Regions from separate parts of the Jeotgalibacillus sp. JSM ZJ347 genome, predicted to be linked through region 2. Evidence: riboswitches for the same ligand, from Rfam matches in the RefSeq annotation. Region 2 holds a riboswitch; each other region holds the start of a gene.
The links. A riboswitch is a leader RNA that binds a small molecule or an ion and turns the genes downstream of it on or off. The one in region 2 is predicted to bind thiamine pyrophosphate.
Positions count from the first base shown of each region.

Region 1: another riboswitch for thiamine pyrophosphate. It lies ahead of thiT (energy-coupled thiamine transporter ThiT); the one in region 2 lies ahead of ACH6CZ_RS06995 (YkoF family thiamine/hydroxymethylpyrimidine-binding protein).
Region 3: another riboswitch for thiamine pyrophosphate. It lies ahead of tenA (thiaminase II); the one in region 2 lies ahead of ACH6CZ_RS06995 (YkoF family thiamine/hydroxymethylpyrimidine-binding protein).

Region 1 covers NZ_JBISEN010000008.1:64,049-69,882, forward strand. Annotated here, with positions in the region: gene ACH6CZ_RS15450 (tryptophan-rich sensory protein) at 1-541, shown strand, start outside; gene ACH6CZ_RS15455 (hypothetical protein) at 611-946, shown strand; gene map (type I methionyl aminopeptidase) at 981-1,733, opposite strand; gene thiT (energy-coupled thiamine transporter ThiT) at 2,211-2,783, opposite strand; TPP riboswitch at 2,896-2,998, opposite strand; gene ACH6CZ_RS15470 (FUSC family protein) at 3,108-4,130, shown strand; gene metH (methionine synthase) at 4,357-5,834, opposite strand, start outside.
Region 2 covers NZ_JBISEN010000002.1:218,666-224,499, forward strand. Annotated here, with positions in the region: gene ACH6CZ_RS06985 (ABC transporter ATP-binding protein) at 1-220, opposite strand, end outside; gene ACH6CZ_RS06990 (ECF transporter S component) at 240-812, opposite strand; gene ACH6CZ_RS06995 (YkoF family thiamine/hydroxymethylpyrimidine-binding protein) at 805-1,395, opposite strand; TPP riboswitch at 1,477-1,580, opposite strand; gene ACH6CZ_RS07000 (helix-hairpin-helix domain-containing protein) at 1,868-2,050, opposite strand; gene ACH6CZ_RS07005 (hypothetical protein) at 2,068-2,568, opposite strand; gene ACH6CZ_RS07010 (ring-cleaving dioxygenase) at 2,730-3,707, shown strand; gene ACH6CZ_RS07015 (esterase/lipase family protein) at 4,044-5,585, shown strand; gene ACH6CZ_RS07020 (hypothetical protein) at 5,590-5,834, opposite strand, start outside.
Region 3 covers NZ_JBISEN010000009.1:28,826-34,659, reverse strand. Annotated here, with positions in the region: gene lipA (lipoyl synthase) at 1-831, shown strand, start outside; TPP riboswitch at 846-951, shown strand; gene tenA (thiaminase II) at 1,229-1,915, shown strand; gene thiM (hydroxyethylthiazole kinase) at 1,908-2,672, shown strand; gene thiD (bifunctional hydroxymethylpyrimidine kinase/phosphomethylpyrimidine kinase) at 2,669-3,493, shown strand; gene thiE (thiamine phosphate synthase) at 3,483-4,127, shown strand; gene thiW (energy coupling factor transporter S component ThiW) at 4,124-4,609, shown strand; gene ACH6CZ_RS15625 (PAS domain-containing protein) at 4,753-5,834, shown strand, end outside.

The DNA.
Region 1 (5,834 bases), on a different contig from region 2:
AAAAAGAGAAGTATATAAAACCACTTCTTTTATGTTTCTCGTCAGCTGCCTTTTGAATATATCCTGGATTCTGCTGTGGCACTATGAATTTTTCCCTGTATCGGTCGCAGTTATTGTCGGCTTATTAATTTCAATTATTATTATTTACGCTAAAATCAAACAGACAAAGCACAGCTTTTTTGATCTCCTCCCCTTCTCTGTTTACATGGGATGGGTTAGTGTAGCGACCGTTGCCAATACAGCCTACACAGTCAATGAAGCCGGCTGGGACGGGCTTGGCATTTCATCACCTGTCTGGACGATCGCACTGCTGCTGATTGCAACAGCGCTCGCACTCGGTATCCGCTATAAGGAAAGCGATTGGGTGTATCCGCTTGTATTCGTCTGGGCATTCATCGGTATAGGTGTACAAAATGAAGGTGAAGAATCTGCCGTCGTGTTCACTGCTTATGTGCTGAGTGTCATCATTCTGATTGGACTATTTGTCTTCCGCAAAAAGAGAACATCCGGATACAGCAGCAGGACACTAAGTTTCAAATAATCAACGGCACACTCACCTTTCAACTAGGTTAGAATAGTGAAAGAAGTTTCTTTGAAGAGAGGGTTTATGTTGGACGGGCAATTACTATTTGCAATGTTTCTGGTCACACTGCTGGTGGGACCAATATTAATGACGATCTCAATCGTGTTTGGAATCAGAAAAAAAGTGAAGTGGCTCTGGATCACGAATGTATTTTTCCTTGTATTTTCATTTGTAATTGCAGCCTACTATGTGCTGCAGATTGACCAGATTGCCACTCAGAACCCCACGCCTGGAGGAAGCGGAGTACTTGTGATGCTATTAATCTCATCATGGATTTCAGTTCCAACAGCATTATCATTCTTCCTGCTTGCAGCTGCCATTTTTATGGAGCAGCGCCGGAAAACAAAACTGAATCAGGCATAACAAAAGGACTTGTGGTGATCACAAGTCCTTTTGTTTATGCTTTTTTAGATTCTGTTAAAATCAGTGGTTCGCCCTTTGTAATCACGATTGTATGCTCAATCTGTGCAACCAGGCTGCCATCCGGTGTCTTATACGTCCAGCCGTCATTCTGTTCTTCAACGAAATCTGCCCCTGAAGAAATAAACGGTTCAAATGCAAGTACGGTCCCTTCCTTTAACAACTCATTATCCCACGGATCATGATAGTTCAGGATATGGTCCGGCGCTTCATGCAGCGACTTTCCAACACCGTGACCTGTCAGGTTCGTAATCACCTGATAGCCATTTTGCTTTGCCACACGGGATACTGTTTTTCCGAGCTGGCTCTTTTTAGAACCTGCTTTTGCTTTCTTAAGTGCAAGTGTAAAAGCCTGTTCTGCAGTTGCGCACAGCTTTTCAAGTTCAGCATTTTCACCTACAACAAAAGAAATACCTGTGTCAGCAAAATACCCATCCAGAGAGCCTGAAACATCAATGTTTACAAGGTCCCCGTCCTTAATCACCCGGTCACCCGGGATACCGTGCGCTACTTCATCATTTACACTAATACATGTATAACCAGGGAAATCATATTCACCTTTTGGACCTGAAATGGCACCATATTGCTCAAATTTCTGCTTACCGATCTCATCAAGCTCAGCAGTTGTTACACCGGGCTTGGTTGCTGCACGCATGTCATCGCGGATCTCAGCAACAATGGCGCCGATCTTTTTCAGCGCTTCTAATTCTTCATTCGTCTGTACGATCATACCGATTCTCTCCTTGCTTTATAATGGTTCACTATATCATATGTATGGTGGGGAATGCATGAAAGATGCTATTTATTCTATAACCGTTTAATTTCCGCTTCAGGGGGACGCTTTCCGTGGCCGGGCGGTGAGCCAGCAGGCTTCGCCATGCTCTGTCTCACCTGTCCCTTCCTGCCACAGGAGTCGCCCCCTTACGCTCCACTTAAACTATGTATTTCTTCCTTTAAGATAGTAAACCAAATAATATTTTGTAGTTAGTAAAATATACACCACCACTAAAAATCTAAAAAAAGATGGCGTTTGTGTTAAAAGCCATCTTCTTTTTAATATTAAATTTAGGTTCATTGAAGCGTAAGGCTGCGACTCCGAGACGATTAGAGGGAAGCCGAGACCCTACAGCCGAAGGCGAGGAGGTTTGGCAACCTCCGTCTGGAAAGCGTCCGCCTGAAGCGTAAATGAACCGGTTCTTTAAATAATTCAGGCACTTGTCATCTGACGGTTTGTCGCAACTCTTGGCACTGAAATCAGCAGCGTTGCAAGGACAATGGATGTTAGAATGAACGCAGGACCCATGTAAGAGCCGTTATAGCCAAGTGAGAATAACCAGGCCGGTACACCTTCACTGCCTGATCCAAAGAAGATCACGCCGGCAAGGAAATGACAGATAAATCTCAGCAGCGCGCCAATAAATACGCCAACTGTAATAAAGACTGCCGCTTTTTTCATTGAGCCTTCCTCAAGTGAACGCTTCACAACACCTGCAAACAGCCCTGCAAATCCAATCACAGTGAATGCCAGCGGATAATCAAGAATCCCCTGAACCGGATCAATAATATAAGCACCAAACATTGTCTGCAGCAGCCCTACCAGAAATCCTGTCAGCAGTCCGCCTTTCAGACCCCAGCGGAATGCCATCAATACGATTGGTACCATCACAAAACTGATAGATCCTCCCTGTGGCCAGAGACTGAATGAAAACTGGTCCAGGATAATGCCGATTGCTGAAAAAATCGCAACCTCCACTAAAAATAATAACTTCTTACGCTCCATTTACATCTTCCTCCTTTTGCGAAATTGATGCAGCTCGCACAGAGGGGAATTCAACGGGCCTTTAAAAATATAAAAAGGCCCCTGGGGATAGAAACCCAGAGACCTTGAAAAAGTCCGTTTCCATCCACATTCCTGCGTAAGCATTAACTTACAGGTTCGAAGGGTCTGAACAGATCTGTTCACTCTCAGCCAATATGGCTCCCCTTGTGGAAATTGCATCTGTTAATATTGTAACCCATATTTTGAATCATGTCATCTTCTCCACATTTTGTATGCTATACTATTACACGTCTAATTTACTAAGATAGGAGGTTCCCGAATCACATGCATTGGCTGAAAAAAAGATTTATTGGCGGCAGAATTTTAAAGACGGGTGTCGCAGTATTTATTACTGCCCTGATCTGTCAGCTATTCAATTTACCTGTGGTCTTCGCTGTTATTACCGCAATTGTAACGATTGAACCGACAGCTGCCGATTCAATTAAAAAGGGCATGATCCGCTTTCCGGCATCTGCGATCGGGGCCTCCATTGCAATGCTTGCCACTTTTTTACTTGGAGATACAGCAATTACATATACAATCTCAGCAGTACTGACAATCTGGATCTGCTATAAGCTGAAGCTTGATGCAGGTATGCTGGTTGCGACACTGACAGCAGTGGCCATGATACCCGGTACAGAAGATCACTTTTTGCTTGAATTTATTAAAAGACTTGGTACTACCGGTATCGGAATTTTAACTTCCACACTCGTTAACTTTTTACTGATGCCGCCTAAATATAAAGATCAGATCCTAACACTCATTTCTAATGCACAGTCCAAGCTCACTCAGCTGCTGGCTGAAAGAATGAATGAACTGTTGGATCAGAAAGACTCGGCAATGAATCTTGAAACCGCCTCCAACCAGCTTCGCACCCAGCTTGACCGCGCAGAAATGTTCTGCAGGTTCCAGCTTCAGGAATGGCACTACCATTCTTATAAACGCGAGGAAATGAACGAAATTCAGATGCTGCAAAAGAAGATTTATCTGCTCAGGCAGCTGTCTTTTCATTTAGCAAATCTGATCTCGCTGCCTTCAGATGATGCACCTGATTGGTCGATTGAAGAAAAACAGGCAGTCCGGACACTTGTCTCACAGCTGAATAACCGGATCATTAGAACAGGCCAACAGGAGCCAATGGACGCCGATGCGCTGGCTTTGCTCCGTCATGAACTGAAGGGTGAGACGGATGAAGACGAGCTGCCGGATAAAAGTTATATTTATTTTGAATTATTAACGATTCACGCATTGCTGAAGAAGCGCAGATCGTTTGTTAAGGTACCGAGCGCGAGACCGGAAGAACTTTAATTTTGGAAAATGCGAGAAGCCGGGGATTGCTCCCCGGCTTGTTTCATTGAATAAACCAGTTTTGCGTTTATGAGTCAATAGTCACGAAGTGTCGAAGTGTACCTATTAAGCGTCGAACATCACTGTGTAAACAGCGAACACCACATGTTTACTCTCGAACATGCCTAAGCGAACGCCGAACATTAGCCGACGAACGCCGAACCACAGAACCATCGCGCAAGCACTACTACATCACATTAAAATACCTTGCATCAGGGTGCGCAAACACAATCGCTGATACGCTCGCTTCAGGCTCCATCATAAAGCCATCTGTCAGCTGGACCCCGATTTCCTCAGGGCTGATCAGCTTAAACAACTTCTCCTGATCTTCAAGCTCCGGACATGCAGGATACCCGAATGAGAAGCGCTGCCCCTGGTATTTAGCACTGAAGCGCTCCTGCATCGTAAAGTCAACAGGATCCGGGAAGCCCCAGCGGTCTCTCATCTGCTGGTGTAAGAGCTCTGCAAATCCTTCTGCTGTTTCAAGCGCAAGTGCCTGAAGTGCGTGACTTTCAAGGAATCTTCCTTCCTCTTTATAATGCTGTGCTTTTTCACGGATCCCTCTGCCTGCTGTGACGGTAAAGAATCCGACGTAATCCATTACGCCACTCTCTTTTGAACGAAGGTAATCAGCAAGACACAGATGTGGCGCTCTTGGCTGACGCGGAAATGTAAAACGTTCTATCTCCTGACCGGTTTCAGGGTGATAGATGATGACATCATCCCCTTCGCTCTGTGCCGGGAAGAACTGATACACCGCTGCAGGCGTAATCAATCCTTCTTGCTTCACATTCTGAATCAGGTGATCCACTGTTTCTTTTATCTTCAACGTCTTTTCATCCTTTTCTTCAAGCAGTCTTGAGATTTTACCTTTTACACCTAAATGGTGACCGAGAAGCATCTGCATATTGATATAGGCTTCAACGTGCGCCACTGAGTATGAGCTGATGACGTGACGTGTTGTATCATTTGGCACAAATACAGGTGCTTCTGCTACTGGAGGCTTCTCAAGCACACCGACTGCTGTTTCCTTGGTTGGTCTTGGTTCCTGTGACTGAAGCTTTTCCTGCTTTGCAAGGATTTCTTCACTCAGCTTTGCACGTTCAAGTTTATCCTGAAGCTGATTTGCAAGGCTGAGTCCGTTCATTGCGTCTTTTGCGTACAGGACAAGCCCATCGTAATGATTTGAGATCTTTGTATCGACAAATTTACGTGACAGCGCTGCACCACCTACAAGGATCGGTACCTCAAGTCCTTTTTCACGCATATCACCGGCTGTAATCACCATCTGCTGGGCTGATTTAACAAGCAGACCTGACAGCCCGACAATATCCGGCTTCTCACGTTCAATCGCTTCGATTAATTCAGGCGGTGTTACTTTAATGCCAAGGTCTACCACATCATATCCATTATTACTTAAAATAATCTCAACGAGGTTTTTACCGATATCATGGACATCACCTTTTACAGTCGCAAGAATGACTTTTCCTTTAGATGACGAGTCATCTGACGCTTCCATATGCGGCTCTAAAAAGGCAACTGCTGCTTTCATGACTTCAGCACTCTGGAGCACTTCAGCAACGATCAGCTGGTTGTCATTGAACAGTCTGCCGACTTCCTTCATGCCTGTCATCAGCGGTCCATTGATAATCGACAGCGGTTCAT
Region 2 (5,834 bases):
TTTCACCCGGCTCATAGTCAGCAGCCGCTTTACCAAACAGCTTGATCTGTCCGGAGACAATACCGTCACAGTTTTCAGGATAAAGCCGGTTGAGCAGGTATAAAAGAGAAGACTTTCCGCACCCGCTCGGACCTGTGATCACCACACGTTCACCCGCCTGAACATTGAAATGTACCTCTTTAAAAACAGTCCGTTCATCATCAGGAAATCGAAATGACACATCCTCCAAAGAGATGACATTATGCATGTACATCACGCTTAGTAATGGCATAGCCTCTCAGTGAGCCTGTTGCAAGCAGTGCGTCAACCAGATATTTACCGCCTACTCCTGCAATAATCGCGCCACTCATTACACGAATCACAAACATCAGTAATACATATTCAGTGCTGAGTGCTGCAAATCCACCCAGTAAGTAACCATACACAAAGCTGAATACTGCAGCCCCTGCTCCGGCCATCATATAAATGCCGAGGTTGAAATGACGATATCTTGTGGCTGCGAAAACTGCTTCTGCTCCCAGCCCCTGTATGACACCTGCTAAAATCAGACGGGGGCCGACTGCATTCCCAAGCATCACTTCAATCGCAGCAGCCATCGTCTCAGGAATGACTGCAGCGCCAGGCTTTCGGATGATCGCCATCACGATAATAGACACAATAAACCAGATCCCAAAGATCCACTCATAAGCAATCGGACCAATGAGTGAAGCCCAGATGTTTCCGACATGTAAGAACAATAGGTAAATAATGCCGAACACAACCGCAAACAGCGACATCATGACAACTTCTTTCAGTTTCCAGTTCTTAAGCATGATGATTCCCCTTATGAGACGGACTGTTGATACTCATTGAAACAGTCATCACTAAATGACGGTGTTCGTCAGACCTTGCTTTGCCAAACGTCTCCTCGTAAAAATCAAATACGTCATGAATATCTCCATGAATGCCGCTTGCATAATGCATGGAGTCATTGAAAACACCACGCTCCTTTGCGCGATCCACTTCCCGGTAAATGACACTCATGTAATCAGGGTTATTCATCGGATACAGCGCAAATTGTGAAGAAACGTACTGTCTTGTTTCATCCTGGTTATGCACGTTCGGATCAACGTCCATATAAGAATCACCTGCAGTATCACCAGGACAGCCGGCTGAAAAAGTTGCATTGATCGCAACATGTTCACCCGTTTTTGCAGCATGCAGCGTAATCGCTTTGATCACATTAAATACATGCTGTTCCTGTCCACGGATCACAGTTGAGACGTCATCTGTATGCTTCCAGACGCCCGTCAGATCTGTTGCCTCCAGCGCGCCTTTTATGACAGGGATAAAATCTCCGGTCATTGGGTGCAGCGAAAAGCGGCACCCCACAATGTTGCTAGTTCCACATTCCATTTTGTATTCCTCCCAAGAGCAGTTTTTGCACAAAAAAAGACCACATCTGCGAAAGATGTAGCCACTGCTCCTGATATAAAAAGAGAAGTCACTACACTTCCTCACGCAGGTATTATCCTGATCGAGTCATAAGGGATCGGAGCTATTGCTCACATCTCAGCTAATTCGCACCCCTAGTGCAGATAACGGTATTTAATTTTCTATGCACGACCACTATATCACCAGAGAATGGAATGTGCAACACCTCTAAAAACTAATTATAACCATATTATACCTTTTTATTAAAAAATCATTCCCTTGGTTCAAAAATGAGAACGCCAATAATTGCAATCACGAGGCTAAATAATACGGAGTAAAACCAGTGCCTGCCCTGCATCGTGTTATTGAGGATATTCATCAGGGCGCTGATACAAAAAGTAATAAAAAACACAAAAAGGATTAGTATGATGGTCATCATATGAATCGTCACCTCTTACGTATTTTTAAAAGAACCACCGGCTTCTTTCAACTGTCTGATTGTTTTTGGTCCAACGCCGTGAAGGGTAACCAGCTCGTTTTCAGTGTACTTGCTAATATCATCCATCGTTTTAATACCTGCCTGAGCGAATGCGCGCTGAGAGGGTTTGCTTAAGTTAGACGGTAATTCGGTCGTCATAGATGCATGTCTCCTTTTTAAAAAAGCATGGTTGGCAGTTCTTCAAGACGCTGGTCAGTGCTGCGTGTGATCTTAAGTGAATACCCGGGCTTCGAATGTGCACTTCCTCGAACAGTAAGTGTTCTTTTGCGGTCCGCCATTTCGATCGTCAGCCACTTCCGGCCGGATTCTGAGGTTTTAATACACTCTGAAACTTCGCTTGCTGTCAGTAAGATGATTTCAGTGTTCTGAAGGTCTTCTTCACCACAGATAAACGCAAACAGGTATTGGTTGTCATGCTGGCTGCGAAGTGTTTTTTCCATTTCTGTATCGTAAAAGGAGAAGGTCCAGATACGCGATTCTTTTTTAAAACGGGGGGTAAACGAGTATTTTGCATAGATGAAATAGCTGTCTATCTCATTTTCAAGCGCATAGATTCTGCGATCCTGCCCGCCTTCTTTCATGACAGGTGAGAATCCGCGGTTAACGAGATGTGAAAGCAGCGCGCCAAAGTAAAAATCCACTTTCGGAATACTCATATCATTGCTCCTCCTTTCATGCTGTTACTCCTTATTATGAAGCACTTTCAGGTGGATTTACATTTTAAACACTTGAGCAGTCATAATTCTTGCATTCAATATGAAATCATTAGATGCTATGGGTATGAACATTGCACTGGAGGAGGCTCATGAATATGTCGATTAAAGCATTAAAAGGCATTCACCACGTTACTGCGATCACAAGCAGTGCTGAAAAAAATTACGAGTTTTTCACTTATGTACTTGGTATGAGGCTGGTTAAAAAAACAGTGAATCAGGATGATATCCAGACGTATCATTTGTTCTTTGCTGATGATACTGGAAATCCCGGTACAGATATGACGTTCTTTGATTTTCCTGGTATCCCAAAAGGAAATCACGGAACGAATGAAATTTCAAAAACATCTTTCCGCGTGCCGAGTGATGCTGCAATTGATTACTGGGAGAAGCGGTTTGACCGTTTGAATGTGAAGCATAAGGGTGTGCAGGAGCAGTTTGGTAAAAAGACGATTTCATTCGTTGACTTTGATGATCAGCAGTATCAGTTGATATCAGATGAAAACGATCAGGGTGTGGAAGCAGGGACCCCGTGGCAGAACGGACCTGTACCGCTTGAATATGCGATTGCAGGGCTTGGACCGTTATTTGTCCGCGTTGACCGCTTTGATTATTTTAAAGAAATGCTTGAAAAGGTATTGTTATTTAAAGAAACGGCCGCTGAACAGTCATTTCATTTATTTGAAGTAGGAGAAGGCGGAAATGGTGCCAGTGTGATTGTTGAGCACAACACCTTTTTACCGCAGGCGCAACAGGGCTTCGGCACGGTGCACCATGCAGCTTTCAGGCTTGAAGACAGAGAGATGCTCGATGAGTGGGACGAGCGTATGAAGAGCTTTGGCTTCCCGACATCGGGATTTGTCGATCGTTTCTTCTTTAAGTCACTTTATTCAAGAGTGGCGCCGCAGATTCTGTTTGAGTTTGCAACGGACGGTCCAGGGTTCATGGGTGATGAGCCATATGAGACGCTTGGAGAAAAGCTGTCGCTGCCACCGTTTTTCGAGCCAAAACGTGAAGAGATCGAAAGTAAGGTGCGGCCAATTGATACGGTGAGAAGCACGAAGACGTTTGAAAAAGAATAGTGATGCTGAGCCGGATATCTGATGGGGTATCCGGCTTTTTTGGTTTGGAGCTGATGGATACGGCATTATAAACTTGGAATTGCTGCCGTAAGCAGGCTTGATTGCTACAAGTTGTCGTGGGATTACTACAAGTTCCCGGGTGTATCGCTACAACCTTAGAGGGGAATGCTACAACTTAAGAGAAAACAGCGACAACTACGCCTGCCTGCATTCAACCTTCACTCACATATAAATAAATAATAATTTAATTATAAAACATACAGGATTTACCTTCCGGGTGTCGAAATACATACATGGTCGGGGTTTCCCGATACAGTCTATAAAGGAGAGGATTGGATGAGAAAAACGCTATCCCTGTTTATTGCTGTGTTCCTGTTTTTGTCACTGCCGTCTGCCGCTTTTGCCGGAGGATTTAAGACACCGGGTAATTCACTTGTACCCGGTACGATCAGTATTGGTGAAGCCCCTGCCTACATAGACTCTGCAAAGCCTGCGATTGTATTTGTTCAGGGTCTGACAAATGATTCAACTGTCTGGTACAACGAAAATGATATGTACAGCCGTGCTGTTACAGCAGGCTATGAGACCGCTTTTGTCGAGTTGAATGACTCAGGTGGTACACCAAAAAGTTATTGGGATAATGGCGCCATGCTTGCAGGTCAGCTTGAAGAGATTTCTGCCCATTTTGGCGGGAAAAAGCTTGTCATTGTGGCATTCAGTAAAGGCGGCGTTGATACGCAGGTTGCCCTGATTTATGAGGGGAAATACCCGCTTGTATCGAATGTCATTACACTCAGCTCGCCTCACTATGGAAGTGAACTTGCAGATCTCGCAAATAGCACGTCACTCGGCTGGCTTGCCAGTCTGATTGGACAAAACAGTGAAGGGACGCAAAGTCTTCAGACGGGAACGATGAATTACTTCCGTTCCATTACGGATAGTCGATGGGAAGTCGCTCAGAACAGCTATTTTTCACTTGCTGGTACACGTACCGGACCATGGTTCAGTGCGTATTGGTTTGGAAGCGGTTTCATTTCAGGGCCAAATGATGGTGTTGTGTCTGTTGCGAGTGCTCAGCTGCCTTACAGCAGAAGCCTGGCTGTTGGGAACTGGAATCACGGAGAAATCAATAAAGGCTATAATACACTCTCGATCTTCCAGCCTTATTTAACAACACAGCGTGCAGCTGCTTTTTCAGCTTTTAGTATGATGGAAGAAAAGGAAGAAAAAATCAAGCCTCTTGATACGCTATTAAGAGGAGGAGAACAAAATGGTAAAGCATCTGAAAGTTTTTTCGTTGAAGACGGGGCAGAAAGTCTTGTGATTAACTGGATGAGTGCGACACCGCATGAGACTGTGACGTTAAAAGCACCACGCGGTCCTGCAAAAGACTATGAAGTGACTGCTGCTGAGGATGATACAATGTTTTTTAACGGTGCTTATCATCATACGATTGAAATAACTGATCCTGCAGCAGGAAAATGGATTGCAGAGACGGTAACGGATCAGAAATCTGCTTATGCACTTATGATAACGTTCGATTCTGATTTAAATGATCAGCTTGCGCTCGAGCCTTCTGATAGTAAGCGGAACTGGACGCTAAAGGAAAACATTGGGCTAAAAAACAAAGCACAGCGTCATGCAGATATTAAGATGTTCAGTGAAATTGGGTTTACGCCTGGTAAGGGCAAAAAAAACCGTGGAATTGGTCAGAAGATCCGCACTTTTAAACAAAGCGGAAAGGCTGTCACGCTTCCTTCTGAAAAGGGAACCTACAATATGACTGTTGAAGTCGAAGGCACGACACCGGACGGACAGAAATTTCAGCGTACGGTTATTGATTCTGTCTTTGTAGATGAAGAAGGTGTCGCCTACTAGAAGTTTAGTATCTGAATGAGAGGACGACAAGCACGCTCACCAGCATGAAATACATCATTGAAAAAATCGGCAGCATCATTTGCCATTCCTGTATAGGGAGACCGCACAGTGCCGGGCTTTGCATCACCTCGCCAAGCATTAGGCCCATTGCACTCCCTATACTGATGTGCAACGCCCCTGCAACCGCCGCTGACGCATAGCCTGTTTGAAACCCATACGTATAGCCTGCTGGAATAAGTAGCGCCAGAA
Region 3 (5,834 bases), on a different contig from region 2:
ACAGTATGTGAAGAGGCGAAGTGTCCGAATATTCACGAATGCTGGAGTGAGCGTAAAACGGCGACATTTATGATTCTTGGGGATACGTGTACGAGAGCATGTCGCTTTTGTGCAGTGAAAACAGGTCTGCCGAATGAGCTTGACTGGGGCGAGCCTGAACGTGTGGCAGAGTCTACTGAAATGATGGGCTTAAAACACGTCGTTGTCACAGCGGTTGCGCGTGATGACTTGAATGACGGGGGCGCTGCAGTATTTGCTGAGACAGTCCGTGCGATTCACCGCCGTCTGCCAAGCTGTACAGTCGAAGTATTACCTTCAGATATGAAAGGTGATTATGAAAGCCTTCATACACTAATGGATGCAGAGCCGGATATTTTCAACCACAATATCGAAACGGTTCGCCGTCTGACGAAAAGAGTACGTGCGCGTGCGATGTATGACCGTTCACTTGAACTGCTTGCACGTGTAAAAGAAATTGCGCCGAATATCCCGACAAAATCAAGTATCATGGTTGGTCTTGGTGAAACGAAGGAAGAGCTGATTGAAGCGATGGATGATCTGCGTGCACACAATGTAGATATCCTGACACTTGGTCAGTACCTGCAGCCAACGAAAAAGCATCTTGATGTTGTGCGTTATTATCACCCGGATGAATTCGCAGAGCTGAAGGAAATTGCCCTTTCTAAAGGATTCAAGCATTGTGAAGCAGGTCCAATGGTTCGTTCTTCATACCATGCGGACGAGCAGGTAAGTGAAACGTCTGCACAGCGCCGGATCAAGTATTTAAAGGGCGTTGAAGCAGATGGCAGAACAGTAGACAATCTGCAGTAATAATTGAATAGAATAACACCCACTGGGGGAGCCGGTTAAACCGGCTGAGACGGACTGTTGTCCGGACCCTTTGAACCTGATCTGGATCATACCAGCGTAGGGAAGTGGCCGTATATGCGAACCTTTTAATATACGCCGCTTTCCAGAGAAATTGGAAGGCGGCGTTTTTTGTTGGTATTTGTAAAGTGGGCTGATAATTTCCGCTTCAGGGGGACGCTTTCTATGGCCGGGCGGTGAGCCAGCAGGCTGCGCCGTGCTCTGTCTCACCTGTCCCTTCCTGCCATAGGAGTCACCCCCTTACGCTACAATTATCAGCTGTTCAAATACAATAAATAGCTTAAATAATGTTTATTTAGTAAGCGTTTTGTCAGATTTATTATACGAAGGAGGAGAAATTATGACTTTTTGTTCAGATGTAAGAAAAGAGTGTAACGATCTTTGGGAAGCAAGCTTTGAGCACCCTTTTGTAAAAGGGATTGCTGAAGGGAGTTTGCCGCTTGATGTATTTAAGTTTTATGTGATGCAGGATGCATATTATTTAACGCATTTTGCAAAGGTACAGGCGATTGGTGCTGTGAAAGCAAAGGATCTGAAGACGACAAAAAGCTTTGCACATCACTCAGAGCAGACGTGTGCAGCTGAGCTTGCGCTGCATGAATCCTTTATGGAACTGCTTGGAGTGACAGATGAGGACTGGAGGCGTTTTGAGCCGTCTCCTACTGCTTATGCATATGTGTCCCATATGTACCGCTCAGCTAAAGGGGACCTGGCTGATGTGCTTGCTGCGATCCTGCCGTGCTACTGGCTCTACTATGAAATTGGTGAGCGTTTGAAGAATGAAAAGCCGGAGCACCCAATTTATCAAAAGTGGATTGAAACATATGGTTCTGAATGGTTCGGAGAGCTCGTAGAAGAACAAATTAACAGAATGAATGAACTGGCAGAGGATCTTTCAGACGAGAGAATCAAAGAATTAAAGGCTCACTTCAGCAGAAGCAGCTATTACGAGTTGAACTTCTGGGAGCAGGCATGGACGAAAGAAAGCTGGGCAATTCAATTAAAGGAGCGTGTCAAAAATGATTAAACAGCTAAGAGAAAAGAAGCCGCTGGTTCACTGTATAACGAACTACGTTGTCGCCAATTTTCAGGCGAATGGAATGTTAGCACTCGGTGCTTCACCGGTTATGGGGGATGAGCTTGAAGAAGTAGAGGAACTTACGTCTATTGCAGACGCACTATCGTTGAATATAGGAACACTTAATAAGCGATCAGTTGAGAGTATGATACATGCAGGCAGAGCAGCAAATAAAACAGGCATACCAGTTGTGCTTGATCCTGTAGGGGCCGGTGCAACCTCTTATCGACTCTCAGCTATTGATGAAATATTAAAGGGAGTTAAGATCACAGCTCTAAGGTGTAATGCAGGAGAACTTGCTGCCATTATGCGAAGAGATTGGTCTGCAAAAGGTGTTGATGCCGGGGAGGGTGATGCTGATCTTACTTCAATCGCTTTAGAAGCTGCTAGGACATATAACCTGATTATCGCTGTGACAGGTGCAGTTGATATCGTGACAGACGGTGAGGTTGTGCATGAGATCCAGGCAGGGCGTCAGATAATGTCTTCTGTTACCGGAATGGGTTGTTTACTTTCAAGTGTGACTGCAGCGTTTTTAACTGTTGAACAATCAGTTGATGCTGTAGCAGAGGCTGTTCAATTTTATGGTGAAGCAGGTGAAAAAGCAGCTGCTGTGTCATATCGTCCGGGGAGCTTTAAAACTGCGTTCCTTGACGCAGTGTATGAAATGAATGAGAGCAGATTTCAAAAAGGAGGCACACGATGAAGCAGGTACTAACAATTGCAGGTTCAGATTCAGGAGGCGGAGCAGGGATTCAGGCTGATATTAAAACATTTCAGGAACTGGGTGTATTTGGGACATCAGTTATAACTGCCGTCACAGCTCAAAATACGCTGGGGGTAAAAGACGTTGCTCCAGTACCGGTCGGCAATCTGGAAAAGCAGCTGCAGGCAGTGGGTGAAGACTTTGAGATTGCAGCGCTTAAAACCGGTATGCTGTTTGATGTTAAGACGATTCAGACGGTAGCAAAATATATTAAGTATTATGAATGGAAGCATTTGATTGTTGACCCGGTCATGATCGCTAAAGGAGGAGCCAGCCTGCTGCGGGAGGAGGCGAAGGATTCATTGATTGAAAATCTTTTGCCCCTTGCTGCTGTAGTCACTCCGAATATACCTGAAGCAGAAGCGTTAAGCGGTATCAGTATATCGGATGAAACGACAAGACGAATGGCTGCTGAGAAGATACTTGAAAGCGGCGCGCAGGGGGTGCTGGTGAAGGGAGGACACGGTGAAGATCCTGACTTTACCGAAGATTATTATCTCGACCAGTATGGTGGTTCATTAGTGCTAAGATCCTCACGTATTCCTACAAAGCATACACATGGTACAGGGTGCACATTTTCAGCTGCCCTTGCAGCAGAGTTCGCAAAAGGACAATCTATTGAAGATGCTTTCCTGACAGCGAAGAAATTTATTCAAAGTGCGATTGAGCATTCGTTAAATATAGGTGCGGGTCACGGACCGACGAACCACAGCGCGTACCGTCATTATGCACAAAAGGAGATGATCGGATATGTTCACTAAGCCTGCTGTTTATTTGATTTTTGGTACCCCGAATACCGGTCAGATGGATCCTCTCCTGCTTCTTGAGGAAGCATTGAAAGGAGGAATCAGCTATTTCCAGTTAAGAGAAAAGGGACCTGGCGCACTGACCGGTCAGCCTTTAAAGGAATTTGCACTGAAATGTCAGGCGCTGTGCCGTTTATATCATGTTCCTTTTATCATCAATGATCATGTTGACCTGGCCTGTGAAATTAGTGCTGATGGTATTCATGTTGGTCAGGAGGATACTTGTGCGCAAACTGTAAGAGCAAAAATCGGTCATAAGATGTTCCTTGGTGTTTCAGTACATTCACTTGAAGAAGCTGAACATGCAGTAGAAGATGGTGCTGATTATCTGGGCATGGGACCGATATACGGTACAAAAAGTAAGCCGGATGCAAAAGAACCTTCAGGTGTGGCTAAAATCATTCGTGTAAAGAACGAGTTTCCATATATTCCTGTTGTTGGCATTGGTGGAATCACTGCATCAAATGCAGGATCTGTATGGGAAGCTGGTGCTGAAGGTATTGCAGTCATATCAGCTGTTACAGAAGCAGAAAATGTTCAGCAGGAAGTTAAACGGCTGACTGCTTCTTATCGGAGGGAGAATGTATGAGTACCAAAAAGCTTGTTCTGATGGCCATGCTTGTTGCTATTGCAGTAGCAGGTTCGGCATTTGTCTCATTTCCGGCAGGTGTCGCAAGAGCTTATCCAGTACAGCATGCAATCAACGTCATGGCAGGCGTATTATTTGGCCCGGGTCCGGCCGTTGCAATCGCTTTTGTGACGGGACTGATTCGCATATTAACCGGAACAGGATCACTTCTTGCATTTCCAGGAGGCATGATCGGTGCAGCTCTTGCAGGTCTGTTTTACTTATGGAGTGGGCGCGTCTGGTTGGCAGCGGCCGGTGAAATAATAGGAACAGGGGTCATTGCGTCACTTGTCGCAGTTCCTTATGCAGCCATTTTAATGGGTACTGAAGCCGGGTTCTTTTATTTTATGCCGGCATTTCTCGCTTCAAGTATCAGTGGTGCAGTAATTGGGGTAGTTACATCTAAAAAAATGAAAAATGCTGCTTTCTCACTTCATAATTAAAAGATAGATTTTTAATCCATCTTTCCTTGATATCACTGGGATGAAGGGGCTTTTGACAATTTTTTTATAAAGAATTTGTCAATTTCCCCTTTTCAAATATACCCAATGCGCGTATTATGATTAGTAAAAAAAGGAACAGAATTATGCCCTATTCAGACTCCTTAGCAATTGAAAATATTATCGCTGCTGTCGACCATCACCTCGCCGTTGCTTTTATTGATCTTCACGGTCGCTTTGAGTTTGTAAATGAAAATTTTTGTGAAACTACACAGTATTCAGAAGAAGAGCTGATGAATGCTCATTTTTCAATGCTACTTCATCCCGATTATAGTGTTAACCAACTGAACGATGCATTAAAGCAGATCAGACAGGGGCGTCTCTGGCAGGGTGAGATGTTGAACCAAAAGAAAGATGGATCACCGCTGTGGGTAAACTCTACAATTGTACCAATGTTTGACGACGAAGGAAGACCTTTTCGTTATTTCATTTATAAAGTAGACGTTACTGATAAAATAGAAATGAAAGAAAAGCTGGATGAAACCGAAGAAAAACTTAGGCTAACGGTTAGTGAAATGAATTACCTGAAACATGTGCTGGACCAATCTTCTATGGTCACGATTATAGATCGTAATCGTACGATTCTATACCTAAATGAACGTGCTGCAGAATTAATGAAACGATCCCCTCTCGAGATTATTGGGAAACCGGTGGACAATTTAAATGCGAGGTGTCATCCGGATTCGTTTTATGATGAGATGTGGGAAACACTTTATCGTGGAGAGATCTGGAGCGGAGATATTCAGACGAAAGATAAAGAAGGTGAAACGAAATGGACCAGCACGCGTGTTTTTCCGATGATAGGTCCATCAGGTGAAGCAACCCGTTTTATTTTTGTCAGCCAGGATATTACCCAGGCAAAAGAAGCAGAGCAGCTTGTGCTGCGGTCTGAAAAGTTATCCGTATTAGGTGAACTCGCTGCCGGTATCGCACATGAGATCAGAAATCCGCTCACTTCTTTAAAAGGTTTTACTGCCTTACTTGAAGAAGGTGAAACGTCAACTGAGAAAAAAGCATATTTATCCGTATTGAAATCAGAAATTGACCGTATAGAATATACGGTCAATGAATTAATGATGCTTGCAAAGCCGCAGAAGTCTGAAATGAGACTTGTAAAGATTGAAGAGCTCGTCCGCAGCGTGTGTGCTTTCCTTCAACCGGAGCTTAC